One region of the Mycobacterium xenopi genome, then DNA from elsewhere that is predicted to be linked to it. Evidence: riboswitches for the same ligand, from Rfam matches in the RefSeq annotation. Region 1 holds a riboswitch; the other holds the start of a gene.
The links. A riboswitch is a leader RNA that binds a small molecule or an ion and turns the genes downstream of it on or off. The one in region 1 is predicted to bind cobalamin.
Positions count from the first base shown of each region.

Region 2: another riboswitch for cobalamin. It lies ahead of metE (5-methyltetrahydropteroyltriglutamate--homocysteine S-methyltransferase); the one in region 1 lies ahead of MYXE_RS17900 (ABC transporter substrate-binding protein).

Region 1 covers NZ_AP022314.1:3,768,918-3,776,147, forward strand. The annotation lists gene MYXE_RS17880 (LCP family protein) at 1-1,275, shown strand, start outside; gene MYXE_RS17885 (TIGR03089 family protein) at 1,310-1,984, shown strand; gene MYXE_RS17890 (DUF1490 family protein) at 2,101-2,382, shown strand; gene ctpC (manganese-exporting P-type ATPase CtpC) at 2,360-4,510, shown strand; cobalamin riboswitch at 4,539-4,715, shown strand; gene MYXE_RS17900 (ABC transporter substrate-binding protein) at 4,754-5,944, shown strand; gene MYXE_RS17905 (FecCD family ABC transporter permease) at 5,941-6,969, shown strand; gene MYXE_RS17910 (ATP-binding cassette domain-containing protein) at 6,966-7,230, shown strand, end outside.
Region 2 covers NZ_AP022314.1:1,466,394-1,473,623, reverse strand. The annotation lists gene MYXE_RS06950 (NAD(P)/FAD-dependent oxidoreductase) at 1-154, shown strand, start outside; gene MYXE_RS06945 (enoyl-CoA hydratase-related protein) at 166-912, opposite strand; gene MYXE_RS06940 (thiolase family protein) at 948-2,096, opposite strand; cobalamin riboswitch at 2,249-2,458, shown strand; gene metE (5-methyltetrahydropteroyltriglutamate--homocysteine S-methyltransferase) at 2,586-4,859, shown strand; gene MYXE_RS06930 (DUF3556 domain-containing protein) at 4,933-6,687, opposite strand; gene MYXE_RS06925 (thiol-disulfide oxidoreductase DCC family protein) at 6,826-7,203, shown strand.

The sequences.
Region 1 (7,230 bases):
AACCCGCTCTCCGCGCAGGAGTTGGCGACACTGCGGGCCGGCGACGAGACCGCCACGAATACCGACACGATCATCCTGGTCCGGGTGCCCAACAACGGGAAATCGGCCACCGCGATCTCGATCCCGCGCGACTCGTATGTCGCCGCACCGGGATTGGGCAAGACCAAGATCAACGGCGTCTACGGCCAGGTCCGCGAGGAAAAGCGGGTCAGCCTGGTCGAATCCGGCGTCCCCGAGACCGAGGCCGAAGCGCGGGGCACCGAAGCCGGCCGCGAAGCGTTGATCAAGACCGTTGCCGATCTCACCGGAGTCACTGTCGACCACTACGCCGAGATCGGGCTGTTGGGTTTCGCGTTGATCACCGACGCGCTCGGCGGCGTCGACGTGTGCCTCAAAGAGCCGGTGTACGAACCTCTTTCGGGTGCCGATTTTCCGGCCGGCTGGCAAAAGCTCAACGGCCCGCAGGCGTTGAGCTTCGTGCGCCAGCGCCACGACCTGCCCCGCGGCGACCTGGACCGGGTGGTGCGCCAGCAGGTGGTCATGGCGAACCTGGCCCACAAAGTGCTCTCCGGTAAGACGCTGTCGAGTCCGGCCACGCTGGAGCGGCTGCAGGGCGCCATCCAGCGCTCGGTGGTGCTCTCTTCTGGTTGGGACATCATGGATTTCGTCAAGCAGCTGCAGAAGCTGGCCGCGGGCAATGTCGCATTCGCCACGATCCCGGTGCTCGACGAATCGGGCTGGAGCGACGACGGCATGCAAAGCGTGGTGCGGGTCGACCCGCATCAGGTGCAGGCGTGGGTAGCTGGCCTGTTGCACGACCAGGACCAGGGCAAGACCGAGGAACTGGCCTACACACCGGCCAAGACAACCGCTGACGTACTCAACGACACCGACATCAACGGTTTGGCCGCGGCGGTGTCAGAATTTTTGGTGGCCAAGGGATTTACCGCGGGCGCCGTCGCCAACAACGAAGCCGGGCACGTGAAGAACAGCCAAGTGCGCGCCGCCAAAGCCGACGACCTGGGCGCCCAACAGGTCGCCAAAGCGCTCGGCGGGTTGCCCGTCGTCGCCGACCCAGCGGTGCCGGGCGGATCGGTGCGGGTGGTACTGGCCAACGACTACACCGGCCCCGGCTCCGGCCTCGACGGCACCACCTCGACGACGTCGACGGGGTCGGCTTCGCGCTCCGCGGGGGCGTCAGCCACCGAAAACACCGCTCCCCCGCCGTCGCCGATACTGACCGCCGGCGCCGATCGCCCCGAATGCGTCAACTGACGTGACCAACCTCAGCGAAGCGATCCTCGATCCGATGCTGCGCACTGACCCGGTCGGACCGCGCATCACCTACTACGACGACGCCATCGGTGAGCGCATCGAACTTTCGGCCGCCACACTGGCCAACTGGGCAGCCAAAACCGGCAACCTGCTGCGCGACGAGCTCGGCACCGGTCCGGGCGGCCGGGTCGCGGTGCTGCTGCCGGCGCACTGGCAAACGGCGGCGGTGTGCTTTGGCGTGTGGTGGATCGGGGCCGAGGTGGTGTTTGGCCACCCGGCCGACGTCGCATTGTGCACCTCGGCGCGGCTGCATGAGGCCGACGCCACCGGCGCCAGCGAGGTGGCAGTGCTGTCGCTGGACCCGTTCGGGCGCCCGGCCCCGGATTTACCGGTCGGCGTCACCGACTACGCCACCGCGGTGCGGGTGCACGCCGACCAGATCGCCGCAGAGCGCCGTCCTGGGCTCGCGCTAGCGGGCCGGTCCGTCGACGAGGTGCTTGGCGCTTGCCAAGCAGCCGCTGCCGCAAGGGGTTTGACGTCAACGGATCGGGTGCTTTCGACGAAGTCGTGGGCGACTGCCGACGAGCTGGTCGACGGTTTGCTGGCCGTGCTCGCCGTCGGCGCGTCGCTGGTACAGGTGGCCAACCCCGACCCGGCGGTGTTGCCGCGCAGGATCCAGGCCGAGAAGGTGACCCGCGTCCTCGAGTAACGAGCGATGAGCTCCCGGCCGCGCCGTTTCCGGTCGGCAAGATACATATTGGTATAGCAATATTTCTATGTTAACGTCGTCGGAGGAACCGACCAGAGCCGAAGAAAGGTTAAGCGATGGTGGTGCACGGGCTACTCGAGAAGGCGGCCACGACGGTAGTAACCGGGCTGGCCGGGGTGACCGCCTATGAGCTGCTGCGAAAAGCGTTGGCGAAAGCCCCGTTACACGAAACCGCGGTGACGGCCGCGGAGTGGGGGTTGCGCGGGACCCGGCGCGCGGAGGAAGCAGCTGAATCGGCCCGCCTTAAGCTCGCCGATGTGATGGCCGAAGCCCGTGAACGCATCGGCGAAGAAGCGCCCACCCCGGCGATCAGCGATGTCGACCAGCACGAACACTGACCTGTCGGTCGTTTCCGACGCGGCCGGCCGCATGCGGGTCGAAGTCCCGTGGGTGCGTTCCAACCCGCGCCGCGCGGTCGCGGTCGAAGAGGCAGTGGACCCCCAAGACGGCGTACGCGTCGTGCACGCCTACCCCCGCACCGGATCGGTCGTCGTCTGGTATTCGCCGAAGCGGTGTGATCGTTCGGCGGTGCTGGCGGCGATCAAGGAGGCCGCACACACCGCCGCCGAGCTGATCCCGGCCCGCGCGCCGCACTCGTCGGAGATCCGCAACGCCGACGTGCTGCGCATGGTGATTGGCGGTGCAGCGCTGGCATTGCTGGGCGTGCGCCGCTATGTGTTCGCCCGCCCGCCGCTGCTCGGACCGACCGGCCGGCTGGCCGCCACCGGTGTCACGATCTTCACGGGGTATCCGTTTCTGCGCGGCGCGCTGCGCTCGTTCCGGTCCGGTCGCGCCGGAACCGATGCTCTGGTGTCCGCCGCGACGGTGGCCAGCCTGGTGCTACGGGAGAACGTCGTCGCGCTGACGGTGCTGTGGCTGTTGAATATCGGTGAGTACCTTCAAGATCTGACGCTGCGCCGGACCCGGCGCGCGATCTCGGATTTACTGCGCGGCAGCGCCGACACCGCCTGGATCCGCCTAAACGACGGCAACGAGGTTCAGGTCCCGATCGATACCGTACAGATCGGCGACGAGGTGGTGGTCCACGACCATGTGGCGATCCCGGTCGACGGCGAGGTGGTCGACGGGGAGGCGGTGGTCGACCAATCCGCGATCACCGGAGAAACCCTGCCCGTCAGTGTCCTCGTCGGCTCGACGGTGCACGCCGGCTCGGTGGTGATGCGGGGACGGCTCGTGGTGCGTGCCCGCGCGGTCGGCAGTCAAACCGCCATCGGGCGCATCATCGCCCGTGTCGAGGAGGCCCAGCACGATCGGGCCCCGATTCAGACTGTCGGCGAGAACTTTTCGCGCCGCTTCGTGCCGACGTCGTTTATCGTGTCGGCGCTCACCTTGGCGGTCACCCGCGATGTCCGGCGCGCGATGACCATGCTGCTGGTGGCGTGCCCGTGCGCGGTGGGGCTGGCCACCCCGACCGCGATCAGCGCGGCGATCGGCAACGGCGCTCGCCGCGGCATCCTGATCAAAGGCGGCTCGCACCTCGAAGAGGCCGGCCGGGTGGACGCCGTTGTGTTCGACAAGACCGGCACCCTGACCGTCGGGCGTCCAGTGGTGACGAATATCGTTGCCATGCATGATGATTGGGAGCCCGAACAGGTGCTGGCGTATGCGGCCAGCTCGGAGATCCACTCCCGTCATCCGCTGGCCGAGGCGGTGATCCGGTCGACCGAAGAACGCCACATCACCATCCCGCCGCATGAGGAATGCGAGGTCCTGGTCGGGCTTGGCATGCGGATGTGGGCCGACGGACGAATCCTGCTGCTGGGCAGTCCGTCGCTGCTGCAGTCCGAAAACGTCGCGGTGTCAACGGAAGCTGCGGAGTGGGTGCGCAAGCTGCGACGCCAGGCCGAGACCCCGCTGCTGCTCGCGGTGGACGGCACGCTGGTCGGATTGATCAGCCTGCGCGACGAAATCCGCCCCGAGGCGCCTGACGTGCTGAAGAAGTTGCGCGCCAGCGGAATTCGCCGCATTGTCATGCTTACCGGCGACCACCCGGAAATCGCCGAGGTGGTTGCCCGCGAGCTGGGCATCGAGGAGTGGCGCGCCGAAGTGCTGCCGGAGGACAAGCTCGAAGTGGTCCGCCAGCTGCAAGACGAAGGCCACGTGGTGGGCATGGTCGGCGACGGCATCAACGACGCCCCAGCGCTGGCGGCCGCCGACATCGGAATCGCCATGGGGCTGGCCGGAACCGATGTCGCCGTGGAGACCGCCGATGTCGCGCTGGCCAACGATGACCTGCAGCGCCTGCTCGACGTGCGGGATCTGGGAGCGCGCGCGGTCGAAGTCATCCGCGAGAACTACGGCATGTCGATCGCGGTCAACGCCGCCGGGCTGATGATCGGTGCCGGCGGCGCGTTGTCGCCGGTCCTCGCCGCGATTTTGCACAATGCGTCGTCGGTAGCGGTGGTTGCCAACAGCTCGCGGCTGATCCGCTACCGCCTCGACTAGATGCGGACACCCTGATCGCTTAGTTGCGAACGGTATGCAATAATCACGCCCGTAAGGCGATGACGATGCAGGAAGCCGGTGCGAATCCGGCGCGGTCCCGCCACTGTCATCGGGGAGCGACCCTCAACAGCCACGGCCGCGAGCTGGAAGGCGAGGCGAGCAGCGATCCGAGAGCCAGGACACTCGCGTCATCGTGTCCTGCGACCCCGGGGCGGTGTACCCCGAGAGAGCTGACCGACGTCCATGCCACGTCTCGCATGGGTGGCCGTCGTCATGGCCGCCTGCCTGGCGCTTATTGCCGGCGCTTGTGCTAGCCCGCCGGACACCGGCGCGCGCCCCAATCCCGCGTGCATCAGCGGCTTCAAGCCCGACGTCGACTACTTCCCGGACAAGTCGACGGTCGCCGACGCCACCAAATTCACTATCAGCTACCACCACAGCTACCAGGTTCTGACCGTCCAGCAGCCCTACCCGAACGGTCGACCCCAGTCGTATGTGCTGGTGCGCTGCGGCGCGCCGCGCCCACAGTTGGCCGGTGAGTTAACGCACGCGCAGCAGATCACGGTGCCGGTCACCACCCTCTATTCGGCTTCGACGACCCACCTGGGCATGATCACCGAACTCGGGCAGACGGACGTGGTCACTGGTGTGGCGAGTGCCGCGAACGTCGTCAGTCCGCGACTGCGCCAACGCATAGCGGCCGGACGGGTCGCCGAGTTCGCGCCCGGCGGGCAAGTCGATGCCGAAGCCGTGATCGCCGCCCGCCCCGATGTGCTGGTGACCCAGGGCACCGACGACCCGAGCTACGCCAAGCTGCGCGACGCCGGCGTCGGCGTGGTCGCCGACGCCGAATGGCTGGAGCCCACGCCGCTCGGCCGCGCCGAGTGGGTCAAGGTGTTCGCCGCGCTGACCGGCACCGAGAGGAAGGCCGACGCGATCTACCGCAAGCTGCGTGACGATTACCGCAACGTCGCCGCGAAGACCGCGCGCGTTCGGCCCGTCGAGGTGTTGCCTGGCGAGATGTATCACGGCGCCTGGTCGATGCCCGCCGGCGGCGCCTATGCCGGTCGGCTGATTGCCGATGCGGGCGGCGGCTACCCGTGGGCGGGCGACAAGCGCGCCGGAAGCCTGCAGCTGAACTTCGAATCGGTCTATGCCAAGGCCGGGCAGGCACCACTGTGGCTAGTCATCAGCAACTGGACGACCATCAATGACGCTCTGGCGCAAGACAACCGGTACGCCCGGTTGGCGGCAACGCGTACCGGTCAGGTGTGGTCGGCGACGAAATCGCTTGGCCCGGGCGGCGGCAACGACTACTGGGAACACGGTGTGGCGCGCCCGGATCTCGTGCTGAGCGATCTCGTGGCGATCCTGCATCCCGGCCTCGCCCCCGGCCACCGGTTCCAGTTCTACCGGCGGGTGATGCCCGCATGAGCCGCGCGTTAATGGTGTGGACGACGTTGGCCGGCGTCGTCGTTGCGCTGGCTCTGCTGGGGCTTGTCCTCGGGCCGGTGCGGGTGCCGTTGCCCGAGACCGTCCGAGCGCTGGTCGGCGCTCAGGCATCCGACCCGCGCTGGCAGGTGATCGTGACGAGCATGCGGCTGCCGCGGGTCCTCACCGCGATCGCTGCGGGCGCCGGACTTGGTATCGCGGGGTTGCAGATGCAAACGCTGTTTCGCAACACGCTGGCGGACCCGTACGTGCTAGGCGTCAGTTCCGGTGCGAACCTTGGGGTTTCAGTCGTAGTGATCGGTAGCGGATCCGGTTTCACGACGAGGCTGGCCGAAGCCGGCCGCGCCAGTGTGGTTCTCGCCGCCACAGTTGGCGCCGCGCTGGTGCTGGCCACCGTCCTGGTGCTTGCGCGCTGGGTGCGCTCGGCGCCGACCCTGCTGCTGATTGGCGTCATGGTGGGCGCGGCCAGCACCGCGGTCGTCAACGTGCTGCTGGTCTACGCAGATCCTCAGCGCGTGCAGCAGTATCTGCTGTGGGGGCTGGGCAGCTTCGCCAGCACGACGTGGGCGGATCTGCGGCTGCTGCTGCCCGTCGTCGCATTGGGGTTGGTGGCATCGGCGTTGACGGTGCGCCCCTTGAACGCCCTGCTGCTCGGCGAGGGCTACGCGCGCACCATGGGCATCGACGTGCGGCGGATGCGGCTGGTCACTGTCGCGTCGGCGTCGCTGCTAGCCGGAGCCACGACGGCGTTCTGCGGCCCGATCGCGTTTCTCGGCCTGGTGGTGCCGCATCTGGCGCGGCTGGCCGCGGGTACCTCCGATCATCGGGTGGTCTTGCCGACGGCAGTGCTGCTGGGCGCCGCCGTAGCGCTGGCATGCGGGATCGTCAGCCAGTTTCCGGGCAGCAGTGCGGTACTTCCCGTCAATGCGGTCACCGCGCTGATCGGGGCCCCGATTGTCGTCATCGTGCTGCTGCGCAGCCGCCGTGGGGTGGTGATGCCGCAATGATCGAATTGCGTGATCTGGCAATCGGTTACCGTCGCCGGCGCAGGATCGGTGTGGTGGCAGCAGACCTGCGTGGTCGAGCTTGTCGCGGCGAGCTCACGGTGCTGCTGGGTCCCAACGGCTGCGGCAAGTCCACCCTGATCCGCACGCTGTGCCGACTGCAGCCCGCGCTAGCCGGTCAAGCACTGCTCGACGGCGAGGATCTGACCGAGCTGGCACCCGATGAGCTGGCCCGCCGAGTGGCGGTCGTTCTGACCGACCGCT
Region 2 (7,230 bases), 2.3 Mb from region 1:
GAGGGCATGGCGGCGGATTACCCGCAACTACCGGCTGCTGACCCGCGGGCTGGTGCTGGCCAGTGCGCCCCGCCCGGCCCGGCGCGCCATCGTGCCTGCGTGCGCGCTGCTACCCGGCGTTTTCGGTCGGGTAGTGAATGCCCTCGCGCAGTGAAATGAACTGCGTCAGCGCGCCTTCCAGACCGGTTGGCGTTTCTCGGCAAACGCCAGAGGCCCTTCCTTGGCGTCCTCGGACTTCAATAGTGCACGGAACTCGCGCTGAGTGCGGGCCCAGCACGGCTCCTCGTCGGGGATGACGCCGTCATCGGCCCCGTAGGCGATCCGCTTGCTGGCCTGCACCGACAGCGGCGCGTTGACGGTGACCCGCTCGGCCAGCGCCAAGGCGGCTTCTAGCACTGTGCCGTCGGGAACGACCTGGTTGATCAGACCCCACTTGAGCGCCTCGGCGGCGCTGATCGGCTCACCGGTCAGCAGCATCTCCAGTGCGACCTTGCGGGGCAGCTGGTGCACGATGCGGAACACGCCACCGGCGCCGGCGATCAGTCCGACCTTGACCTCCGGCAGACCGAACTTCGCCCGTTCCTCCGCGACGACGAGATCGCTGGCCAGCGCCAACTCAGTGCCGCCGCCCAACGCGGTGCCGTTGACCGCGGCGATCGTCGGCTTGTCGATGAAGTGACGCACGTAACCGGCGAATGCCCACTCCGGATGATCAGGGTGATAGAGGTTTTCCCGCCGCGAGATCGCCTTGAGATCGGCTCCGGCACAAAATGATTTGTCGCCGGCGCCGGTGATCACCACCGCCCTGATCTCAGGATCGTGTTGTGCCTGTTCGAGGGCGTCGCCGACGGCGGTGCCGACCGCGGCGTTGACGGCGTTGCGGGCCTCGGGACGGTTGATCGTGATGACCATGACGTTGCCGTGTCGCTCGACGAGCGCGGCGACGCTCACAGCAACTCCACGATGGTGGCGTTGGCCTGTCCGCCGCCCTCGCACATCGTTTGCAGGCCGTAGCGAATTCCCTTGTCTCGCATGTGGTAGAGCAGCGTGGTCATGATACGTGCCCCCGAGCCACCGAGCGGATGGCCCAGCGCGATAGCGCCGCCGTTGGGGTTGAGTTTCTTCTCGTCGGCGCCGATGTCGCGCAGCCAGGCCAGCGGCACGGGCGCGAACGCCTCGTTGACCTCGTAGGTCCCGATGTCGTCCAGGCTCAGGCCGGATTTCTTCAGGGCCTTCTGGGTGGCCGGGATCGGCGCGGTGAGCATGATCACCGGGTTGGCGCCGGCCAGCGTCGCAGTGTGTACTTTGGCGATCGGCTTGAGCCCCAACGCCTTCGCCTTCTCCGCCGACATGAACAACACCGCCGCGGCCCCATCGGAGATCTGGCTGGAGTTGCCGGCGTGGATCACACCGTCTTCTTTGAAGGCCGGCTTGAGCTCGGCCATCTTTTCGATCGTCGTTCCTCGGCGGATGCCCTCGTCCTTGAGCACCACGTTGCCGTCCGGGTCCTTGATCGCGACGATCTGGTCATCAAACGCACCGGAATCCTGTGCGGCAGCAGCTTTCTCGTGAGAGCCGAGGGAGAACTCGTCGAGCATGGTGCGGTCGAATCCCCACTGCTCGGCGATCATCTCGGCGCCGATGCCCTGGTTGGGGATCGCGCCGTTGTAGCGGCTCAGGAAAGCGTCGGGGAACGGCCTGCCGCCGTTGGCCAATGACGAGCCCATCGGCACCCTCGACATCGACTCCACACCGCCGGCCACGACGACGTCGTAGTGACCGGCGACCACGCCCGCGGCCGCGAAGTGGATCGACTGCTGGCTGGATCCACACTGGCGGTCGACGGTGACACCGGGCACGGTTTCCGGCCAGCCCGCCGTCAGCAACGCAGTGCGGGCGATGTCGAGCGCCTGCTCCCCGGCCTGCATCACGCACCCCCAGATCACGTCGTCGACGATCTCGGGATCGATCCCCGCCCGCTCGACCAGCCCGTTGAGCACCTGCGCGGACAGCTCGGCGGGATGCACGCCGGATAGCCCACCGTTGCGCTTGCCGATCGGTGAGCGCACTGCCTCGACGATGACGGCTTCAGCCATGACCTATCTCCTTCACATGAGGTTGTGCCTCGATTGTTGACCAACCCGTTGGGCGGTTCACCGCGGGGGTACGGCGGCGGCGCCTGCCCCGCGACGGCGACGTCCCCGGTGCCGAAGCGCTGGCGACCGGCTAGTACCCTCGATTACGCAGCTGGTTTGCCGGCAATGTCGGCATCGAGCGAGGCAGCTTGATTCTGCCTCGCGAGAGGGAACCCGGTGAGAATCCGGGACTGTCCCGCAGCGGTATGCAGGAACGACCGCCGTCATCAGCACTGGTCGCCCGACTGGGAAGCGACGGCCATTAGGAGCACCGCCGGTGCGCGCCTGCGAGTCCGAAAACCTGCCGGTTGTGCCGGATGCGCCGCGTCCGGCGGCTCATCGCCTCGTGGAATGGGCGCCTGGCCGTAACGGTTGCAGTGCATGCGCCGCGACCTGATCGGCTGCGCGTCCGCGGGCGGTGACCACCCCGTCGCGAGTGAAGGACGAACAGTGACCGCTCAACCGTTTACCGCCACCATCACCGGCGCACCCCGCATCGGCCCGCGCCGCGAACTCAAACGCGCCACCGAAGGATATTGGGCCGGACGGACCAGCCGAGCCGAGCTGGAGTCCGTCGCGGCGACGCTGCGCCGCGACACCTGGTCGCAATTGGCGGCGGCGGGCCTGGATTCGGTGCCGGTCAACACCTTCTCCTACTACGACCAGATGCTCGACACCGCGGTCATGGTCGGTGCGCTGCCCGCACGGGTGCAGACGGTGCACGACGACCTGGACCGTTACTTCGCCGCCGCGCGCGGGACCGAGGACATCGCGCCGCTGGAGATGACGAAGTGGTTCGACACCAACTACCACTACCTTGTTCCCGAGATTTCGCCCGGCACCCGGTTCAGGCTGAACCCGGCCAAGGTGGTTGCCGAGCTGAAAGAAGCTTTGCAGCAAGGTATTCCGGCGCGTCCGGTGATCGTCGGTCCGATCACCTTCCTGCTGCTGAGCAAAGCGGTGGACGGCGGGGGCGCACCGATCGGGCGCATCGACGAGCTGGTCCCGGTGTATTCCGAGCTGCTGTCGCAACTGGCCGACGTCGGCGCGGCCTGGGTACAGTTCGACGAGCCCGTCCTGGTGACCGACATCAGCGCCGACGCGCCGGCGCTGGCCGAGCGGGTGTATAGCGCGCTGGGTTCGGTGGCCAAACGCCCGGCAATCCATGTCGCCACCTACTTCGGGGATCCAGGCGATGCCCTGGCTGCGTTGGCCCGCACACCGGTCGAGGCGATCGGCGTCGACTTGGTCGCCGGTGCGGGCACTGCCGTCGCCTCGGTGCCGGAGTTGGCCGGCAAGGTCCTGGTGGCCGGGATCGTCGACGGCCGCAACGTGTGGCGCACCGACCTGGAAGCCGCGCTGAGCAGGCTGGCCACTCTGCTGGGTTCGGTTGGCACGCTGGCGGTCTCGACGTCGTGCTCGACGCTGCACGTGCCCTACACGCTGGCCGCTGAAACCGGGTTGGACGACAACCTGCGCAGCTGGTTGGCCTTCGGCGCCGAGAAAGTGCACGAAGTGGTTACGCTGGCGCGGGCCTTGCGGGACGGACGCGATGCGGTGGCCGACGAGATCGCGGCCTCCAATGCGGCGGTAGCGTCGCGCCGTTCGGATCCGCGGCTGCGCAACGAGCAGATCCGGGCCCGCATCGACTCGATCCTGGCTTCTGGCGCCAAACGTGGCAATGCCGCCGAGCGCCGCGAAATGCAGAAAGCGCGGCTACACCTGCCGCCGCTGCCGACGACCACGATCGGCTCCTTCCCGCAGACCCCGGCGATCCGTAAGGCGCGTGCCGCTTTCCGTTCGGGCGAGATCGACGAGGCGGAGTACGTGCGGCGGATGAAGGCCGAGATCGCCGACGTGATCGCGCTGCAGGAGCGGCTGGGCCTCGACGTCTTGGTCCACGGCGAACCCGAACGCAACGACATGGTGCAGTACTTCGCCGAGCAGCTAGACGGTTTCGCCGCCACCGACAACGGCTGGGTGCAGTCCTACGGCACCCGCTGTGTGCGCCCGCCGATTCTCTACGGGGACGTGTCAAGGCCGCATCCGATGACGGTCGAGTGGATCACCTACGCGCAGTCGCTGACCGACAAGCCGGTCAAGGGCATGTTGACCGGGCCGGTGACGATCTTGGCGTGGTCGTTTGTGCGCGACGACCAGCCGCTGGCCGACACCGCCTACCAGATCGCGCTGGCGATCCGCGACGAGACCGTCGATCTGCAATCGGCCGGTATCGCGATCATCCAGGTCGACGAACCGGCGCTGCGAGAGCTGCTACCGCTGCGCCGCGCCGAGCAAGATTCCTACCTGCAATGGGCGGTAGGCGCGTTCCGGTTGGCCACCTCCGGGGTCTCCGACTCAACGCATATCCAAACCCATCTGTGTTATTCGGAGTTTGGTGAAATCATCGGCGCTATCAGCGAATTGGACGCCGATGCCACGCTGATCGAGGCGGCTCGCTCGCACATGGAGGTGCTCGACGACCTGAATGCTGCCGGCTTTGCCAACAGCGTGGGACCGGGCGTCTACGATATCCATTCCCCGCGGGTGCCCGGCACCGAGGAGATCGCCAATTCGCTGCGTGCGGCGTTGAGAGCTGTTCCCGCTGAGCGTCTTTGGGTCAATCCGGACTGTGGGCTGAAGACCCGCACCGTCGAGGAGGTCACGGCGTCGCTGCAGAACATGGTCGCGGCAGCGGCCAAGGTGCGCGCAGAAGTCGCCTAGCCGGAATAGTTCGCCGAATGTGAAACTGTTGCGGTAAAAGACGCCTCAGACTCAAGGGGTCGCTGCAACAGTTTCACGCTCGGCGCGAGTCCAGCCCTTGATGCTCGTACACGTGCACCGGCACGGTGTCGTCCCACGGTTGCCGGGTGACCATGTCAGCCACCTGCACATAGCCGCGCTCGAATTCGCCTGTCGCTGCGTCGACTAACCGGTACTCCTGGGTTTGCCGGTGGATGGGTTGCGCGTCGAGCAGCACGACGCGCACCTCACCGGGCTCGAAGTGGCAGCGCTCCTGCATCGCGGTGATCAGTTGTTCGTTGTGCATGTGGCCGTCGCCGAAATTCCAGCCGATGGCAGTGGAGCAGATTCGTTCGCCGTCGGTGATGACGTAGTCGTCCTCGTTCTGCCCGGCCATAGCCCGGTGCGCCAGCGTGAACAAGGCTCGGCCGTGGGTATTCATCGCGCGGAAGGCGTATCCGAGATACATCGGGATCTGCGCGCGGTCCTTGCCGTAGAAGCGTTCCAGCTGGGCCGCCGGCATGCTCGCGATGGCCACCAGCCCGCGACTGATCTTCTCGTCCGCCGACGGTTTGACGCACCACAGCGTGGTATCCCAGTTGCCCGCGTAATAGCGCATGCCGGGCAAGAACGAGATCTTGCGCGGGAACAGGTTGCCGGCAATCACGATGCCGGCCAAGACGGCGAACAAGATCGCCACCGGCACAGGATGTTTCAGGTCAGCTAGCCCCAGATCGGCATAGGCAACGAAGAGTGCTCCGATCCCGTAAATCATGAAGACATTCCACTCCAGGGGCACTCCCATCGGAATCGCGGTCAGGATCGCCAAGTGAAAGCACACCATCACGGCGGCGGCCACCGCGGTCAACCAGCCGCCGTGCGCGAAGAACAACACCACCGGCACACACATCTCCACAGTGGTGCCGCCATGGGCGACGATCCGCGACAGGCGACCGGGTCGCAGGTCGTCGGGGAAACTTTCGAAAAAGGCCCGTTTCATCGACTTTGCCCGAATCAGCGGATTGTTCGACATCATCGTCGAAATCACGAACGGGAAGTGGTGGTTGAGCTTGGAGGTGGCCGCGCCCATCCAGATCACGACGAACACCACTTTGGAAGCCACGATCATGTCCACTGCGGGGAACAAGAACGTCACCGCCAGCGACGCATAGACCTCGCCCCGTGCGGCCAAGAAAATCACCTTGTCGCGCAGCCCGAGCACGGTGAGCAGCCCGAGGATGACCCAGACCTGCCACACCGGGAGCAGCCCGATGTCGGTGTGCAGCGCTGGAACCGGGCCGGTGCCGTCGGAAAACAAGGACAGAAGCAACATCGTCAGCAGGGCCGCATACAACGCGACGTCGACCGGGGTTCGGGCGGTGCCCTTGGTCAACGGGATTCGATCCGGCCAGGGCGGCAGCCGGATCGTGTCTGGGCGCAGCCAGTACAAGATCGAGCCCATCGGCGGGAAGAACCGGTTGTTCAGCGGCCCGAAGCCGCACCCCAGCCCGACCACCTCAAACAGCATGGTGTAGAGCACGACCTTCTCGAAAACGATCGGCTCCGACCACCATGAGCCGACGGTCGTGATCCCAGCGAGCCCTCCCAGTCCCGCCGTGGTCACGGCGAACAGCCCGCCGCCCAGAATGTAGAGACCAATTTTGACGACGTAGAACAGATGCAGCGCGACCGGCGTCCCGAAGCCCACCTCGGCCCAGTGCCTGGCCATCGGCCGGATCTTCTCGCTGCGCGTGCCTTTGCTCCACTCGGTCATGTCGATCTGCGGCAGCTCAGGTTTGAAGAATCCCATGCGGCACAGATTAGAACGTGTTCTAGATGTGTGAGTGCCGGTTTGCGTTGCCGGCCGGTCGAACGCATCGACTACTACGTAACGTAGTCACACCTTCACGTTGTTGGCAGGTGACGCCGCGAGGTGAAGGATGGGCATGTGTCAGGCATCCTGTTCTTTGACGGCGCCTGTGGAATGTGTACGCGGTCGGCGAACCTCGCGCTGAAACTCAATCGAACCGGCAATGTGCAGATCGAGCCGCTGCAAAGCCCATCAGCTGCGGAGCGGCTGAACATCCCGCAGTCACAGCTACTCGATTCGGTGCGGTGGCTGGACTCTTCGGGAGTGGTCTACTCCGGTGCTGAGGCCGTCAACGCAGCACTGTCGGCCGCGATCGGCACCAAGTTGCCGCTGGTGGTATACCGGATTGCGGGCGTGCGGTTTATCCAGGACGCGGTCTATCGGTGGGTGGCCGCGCATCGCTACCGGTTTCCCGGGACCACGCCGTACTGCGAGTCACATCCGGCCGCCTGCTGACCGACGCCGTCAGCGATGAGCCGCCTG